Regions from separate parts of the Methylobacterium sp. EM32 genome, predicted to be linked through region 1. Evidence: predicted binding sites of a transcription regulator. Region 1 holds the regulator's gene; the other holds the start of a gene.
What was found. Region 1 encodes LexA, which represses DNA repair genes until DNA is damaged. Its sites were predicted from a motif close to TGTTCNNNNTGTGTTCNG; they were not measured.

Region 1 (2,939 bases):
ACTTGAACAGCCCCTGCAAGTTGGTCTGGATCGGGTGGAACCGCTCCGGCCCCTCGCGTGTACACGGCCCTCAACGAGAGGAGAGCGGCGGATGACATCGATGATCCTGGGGGCCGGCATCGTCACGGCTCTCCTGCTTCCCGTGCCGGCGCTCGCCCAAGCGGCGCAGACCACGGTCGGCCCCGGCGGCCTGCGGCTGCCCCAGGTCATCGCCGGCCAGCCCCCCGCTCCCGCCGCTGGCAGCGACGGCGCGGTCGCTCCCCCGGCCCATGTCGATTCCCTGCAAGACGCCTTCCACCGGCCGCTCTCCGCGACCGCGGAGCCGCCGCCGAATCCGCTCTTCACCCATCGGCCGGCACCCACCCGCCGGTAGCAGAGCGTCGTTCTCCCGGGCGACGGGCCGGGTTTGCCTGCCCGACATCGCTCGAATCGACCCGGATCTCTCCCCTCTGCTGCGTTCTCCCGCCGCAGTTCCAGACCCGCTTGCAGAACACTTGCGGAACGCTTACCATGTTCGCGATTTGTTTCCGGAGCGCGCCAGCGCGGGGATGAGAGTGTCACATGCTCACGCGTAAGCAGTTGGACCTGCTCCGCTTCATTCAGCAGAGAATGCGCGAGACGGGTGTCCCCCCGTCCTTCGACGAGATGAAGGACGCCCTCGACCTCAAGTCGAAATCGGGCATCCACCGGCTGATCACGGCCCTGGAGGAGCGGGGCTTCCTGCGCCGCCTGCCGAACCGGGCCCGGGCGATCGAGGTGATCCGCCTGCCCGAGGCGGTGACCGGGCCCGTGGCGGCCGCGCCCGTGGGGCACGGATCCGGCGCCGAGGTCGTGCGCTTCAACCCGAGCGTGGTCGAGGGCGGTCGCGCCCACGAGCCGAAGCGGCCCGCCGGCATCCCCGCCATGGCGTCGGCGTCGGACGAGAACGGCCAATCGGTCAGCGTGCCGGTGATGGGCCGGATCGCCGCCGGTACGCCGATCTCGGCGATCCAGAGCCAGAGCCGCTCGGTGGCGATGTCGCCGGACTTCCTCACCAGCGGCGAGCATTACGCGCTCGAGGTGCGCGGCGACTCGATGATCGAAGCCGGCATCCTCGACGGCGACCTGGTGGTGATCCGCCGCCAGGAGACCGCGAATACCGGTGACATCATCGTGGCGCTGATCGACGACGAGGAGGCGACCCTCAAGCGCTTGCGCCGCCGCGGCTCCTCGATCGCGCTGGAGGCCGCCAACCCGGCCTACGAGACGAGGGTGCTCGGGCCGGACCGGGTGCGGATCCAGGGCCGGCTGGTGAGCTTGGTCCGGAAGTACTGAGACCTTTTTGGACGTGGCGCCGGATAAACCCTCCCCCTCTGCGGGGGAGGGTGGCCCCTGCGTCAGCAGGGGTCGGGAGAGGGGCAGCGCCCGTCAGTGCGCGCTGCCCGTCGCCACGAACTTGAACAGGAACACGCCTGCGATCACCCACACCACCGGCTTCACGTCGCGGAAGCGGCCGGTGAGCAGCTTGATCACCGCGTAGGTGATGAAGCCGAAGGCGACGCCGTTGGCGATTGAGTAGGTGAAGGGCATGAGCAAAGCGGTGACGCAGGCCGGCAGTACCTCGGTCAGGTCGTCCCAGTCGAGATCGACCAGTTCGTGCAGCATCAGGCAGGCGACGTAGAACAGGGCCGGCGCCGTGGCGTAGGCCGGGACTGAACCGGCAAGCGGCGCGAAGAACAGGCAGGCGAGGAATAAAACCGCCACGGTCGCGGCGGTGAGCCCGGTGCGGCCGCCCTCCTCGACGCCCGACGCGCTCTCGAGATACGCCGTGGTGCTCGACGTGCCGAGGAGCGAGCCGACGAAGATCGACGACGAATCCGCCATCAAGGCCTTGTCGAGGCGCTCCATCTTGCCCTCGGTGAGGAGGCCCGCCCGGTTGGCGACGCCCATCAGCGTGCCGGTGGCGTCGAACAGTTCGACGAGGAAGAACACCAGGATCACGTTGAGCAGCCCGCCCGACAGCGCGCCTTTGATGTCGAGGGCGAACAGGGTCGGGGCGATCGAGGGCGGCAGCGAGGCGACGCCCTGGAAGGTGTTGTCGGCGACGATGAAGCTCAACGCCGTGACCGTCAGGATGCCGGCGAGCAGCGCGCCCCGCACCTTGCGCACCGAGAGCACCGCGACGATCAGGAAGCCCAAAACCGCCAGCACCGTGCTCGGCTTGTGCAGGTCGCCGAGGGTGACGAAGGTCGCCGGGCTCGCCGCCACCACGCCGGCGCTCTTGAGCGCGATGATCGCCAGGAAGAGCCCGATGCCGACCGTGATGGCGATGCGCATCGAGCGCGGGATACCCTCGACGATGATCCTGCGCAGGCCCGTCAGGGTGACGACCATGAAGAGCAGGCCGGAGATGAACACCGCGCCGAGCGCCGCCTGCCAGGTGTAGCCCATCTGGAGCACCACCACGTAGGCGAAGTAGGCGTTGAGCCCCATGCCCGGCGCGAGCGCGATCGGGTAGTTGGCGTAGAACGCCATCACCAGCGAGCCGATCGCCGCGACGAGGCAGGTGGCGACGAACACCGCGCCCTTCGGCATCCCGGCATCGCCGAGGATGTTGGGGTTGACGAAGACGATGTAGGCCATCGTCAGGAAGGTGGTCAGCCCGGCGAGCAGCTCCGTGCGCACGGTGGTGCCGTGGGCCGAGAGCGCGAAGGTGCGCTCCAGAAAACCGCCCGGTCGGGCCAGCTGGTCGTCGCGCTTTAGGTCCATTGCTCCTCCTCGCCGCTCTGGGTCGCGTCGCTGATCTGTCGGTAGATCCGGTCGGGTGCGAAGGGCGTCGCGGTCAGCCGCGCGCCGGTCGCGTCCCGGATGGCGTTGGCGAGCGCCGCCGCCACGGGGTTGAACGGGCTCTCGCTCATCGATTTGGCGCCGAGCGGCCCGACCGCGTCGTGGGTGTCGGC
Region 2 (2,939 bases), on a different contig from region 1:
GCCGCCTTGATGCTCGGGAACGGGCACACGCCGGCGGAGATCGCCTCCGGGATGCCGGCGAGCTTGAGGGTCAACTCGGTGATGATGCCGAAGGTGCCCTCCGAGCCCACCAGCAGCCGGGTGAGGTCGTAGCCGGCCGAGGTCTTGCGCGCGCGTGGGCTGGTGCGGACGACGTCGCCGTTCGGCATCACGGCGGTGAGCGACAAAACATTGTCCTTCATCGTGCCGTAGCGCACCGCGTTGGTGCCCGAGGCGCGGGTCGCCGCCATGCCGCCCAGCGAGGCGTCGGCGCCCGGATCGATCGGGAAGAACAGGCCCTGGTCGCGCAGGTGCTCGTTCACCGCCTTGCGGGTCACGCCGGGCTGGACCACGCAGTCGAGGTCCTCGGCATGGACCGCCAGCACCTTGTTCATCCCGTTCATGTCGATCGAGATGCCGCCGAACGGCGCGTTGACGTGGCCCTCGAGCGAGGTGCCAGTGCCGAAGGCGACGACCGGCATCTTGTGGGCGGCGCAGACCCGCACCACCGCCTGCACGTCCTCGGTGCTCTCGGCATAGACCACCGCGTCCGGCGGCTGGTTGGCGACCCAGGTCAGGGTGCTGGCATGCTGCTCCCGCACCGCCTGCGAGGTGACGACGCGGTTGCCGAAGAGCGCGGTCAACTCGCGGATGACCGCCTCGACGGTCTCCGGGGACGGGCGCTCGCGGGTCGGAACAGGGCTTGGGGCGTTCATGGCGGATCTCCCGGACGGTGTGGCGACCGGACGGACCGGCCTTTTGCCGGCCACTCTAGCAGCCGTGTCCCGGCCGGCATATCCGGGCGCCCGGTCACGGAGAAGTGCGCTCCGGGGCTGACACCTTGCCCCAAGGTGCAACGCATCCGGGGATGCATCCCTTCCCCAAGCGTGGTACGTCCCAGGGCGCCCTTGTCATCCCGCTTGCGCTCACCGGGAGCCCCACAATGGCTGACGACCGTCCCGCCTCGGTCTTCTTCTTCGCGCCGTTCGTGTCGTCCACGATGGTGATCGAGCCGGGCTGGATCGATTACAACGGCCACCTGAACATGGCCTATTACCATGTCCTATTCGACCGGGCGGTGGACGAGGCGTTCGGCGTGGTCGGCCTCGGGCCCGACTATATGGAAACCGGACGCGGTACGACCTTCGCCGCCGAGGTCCATGTGCGCTATCGCCGCGAACTGGTCCTCGACGACCCGGTGCGGGTGACGCTGCAGCTCATCGCCTTCGATGAGAAGCGGATCCACTTCTATTCCGAGATCCGCCACGCCACCGAAGGCTGGGTCGCCGCCACCTCGGAGAACCTGTCCCTCCACGTCGACCCGGTGACGCGGCGCGTGGCGCCGTTCCCGGAGGACATCCAGGCCAATCTCTCGGTCATGCTCGGCTCGCATGCCCGGCTGCCGCGGCCCGACGATCTCGGTCGGGTGATCGGCATCCCGGACCGCAGCCATCCGCGGCCGGAGGCGATCGCCTTCGCGGCTGCCGGCGCGCGGGTCAGGCACTGAGGCCCGGGCCCGGCGCGTCGGTGCCACAAAACCGGCCATACGGCGCGGCAGCGCCGCCGAACTAGCAGTCCGGCGTCAGCGCCGCGGGACCACGATCGGCGCGGGCGGCGGCGGTGTGGCCTGCTGGCTCCGGATCTGCCCCTGAAGCTGGTTGGTCTCGAACCGGTTCTGCTGCTGGATGCTCCGCGTCTCGGCACCGGACGTGATCGAGCGGTTGATCCCCTCGACGGCCTGCTGGGAGCGGTTGGCGGGAACCTGGTTCTGCGCCAGCGCCGGGAGCGGCGCGGCGGCGAGCGCCAGGATCAGGAGGCTGTGGGCGCGCATCGGAATCCTTGTCATAGCGAGGGCCTGTCCGTGGGAGACGACGCCGGGACCCCTGCAAGGTTCCGGTGCAAGGGTTTCGGCGCTTGGTGAAAGAGGGATGCGCGACCCACCCTCGACGCCGTTCGCGTTTTGGTCCAGTGATGCGGGCATGACTCGCGACATCCCGGACGGGACTGCCCCCATCTCGATCTCCGCCCGCGCCCGCGCCGCGGTGGTGCCGCAGGACGCCTCCTACCTCACGGGGCTCAATCCCGAGCAGCGCCGCGCCGTCGAGGCGACGGAGGGCCCGGTCCTGGTGCTGGCCGGCGCCGGCACCGGCAAGACCCGGGTGCTGACGACCCGCATCGCCCACCTGATCTCGACCGGGCGCGCCCGGCCCTTCGACATCCTGGCGGTGACCTTCACCAACAAGGCCGCCCGGGAGATGAAGGAGCGCATCGGCGCGCTGATCGGCCCGGCCGGGGAGGGGATGCCGTGGCTCGGCACCTTCCACGCCATCGGCACCAAGATCCTGCGCCGCCACGCCGAGCTGGTCGGCCTGCGCTCCGACTTCACCATCCTCGGCACCGACGACCAGCTGCGGCTCCTGAAACAGGTGATCGCCGCGGCCGATCTCGACGAGAAGCGCTGGCCCGCGCGCAGCCTCGCCGGCACGATCGACGGCTGGAAGAATCGCGGCCTGTCGCCTGAGCAGGTGCCGGCGGGCGAGGCCTCGGCCTTCGGCTTCGGCAAGGGGGGCGGGCTCTACGCCGCCTACCAGGAGCGGTTGAAGTCGCTCAACGCGGTCGATTTCGGCGACCTGCTGCTGCTCTGCCTGCGGCTGTGGCGCGAGAATCCGGACGTGCTGACCAACTATCAGCAGCGCTTCCGCTACATCCTGGTCGACGAGTACCAGGACACCAACGTCGCCCAGTACCTCTGGCTGCGCCTCCTCGCCCAGGGCCACCGCAACGTCGCCTGCGTCGGCGACGACGACCAGTCGATCTACGGCTGGCGCGGCGCCGAGGTCGACAACATCCTGCGCTTCGAGCACGACTTCCCGGGTGCCCTGGTGGTGCGGCTGGAGAACAACTACCGCTCGACCGGCCAT

Region 2: the regulator LexA is predicted to act here: its motif matches at 1,969-1,986, upstream of ABZT49_RS31485 (UvrD-helicase domain-containing protein).

The regions. Positions count from the first base shown of each region.
Region 1 is NZ_JBEXZS010000062.1:15,387-18,325, forward strand. It holds gene ABZT49_RS09430 (hypothetical protein) at 92-373, shown strand; gene lexA (transcriptional repressor LexA) at 562-1,314, shown strand; gene ABZT49_RS09440 (NCS2 family permease) at 1,408-2,748, opposite strand; gene ABZT49_RS09445 (molybdopterin-dependent oxidoreductase) at 2,739-2,939, opposite strand, start outside.
Region 2 is NZ_JBEXZS010000251.1:5,660-8,598, forward strand. It holds gene ABZT49_RS31470 (FAD-linked oxidase C-terminal domain-containing protein) at 1-734, opposite strand, end outside; gene ABZT49_RS31475 (thioesterase family protein) at 962-1,525, shown strand; gene ABZT49_RS31480 (hypothetical protein) at 1,601-1,849, opposite strand; gene ABZT49_RS31485 (UvrD-helicase domain-containing protein) at 1,998-2,939, shown strand, end outside.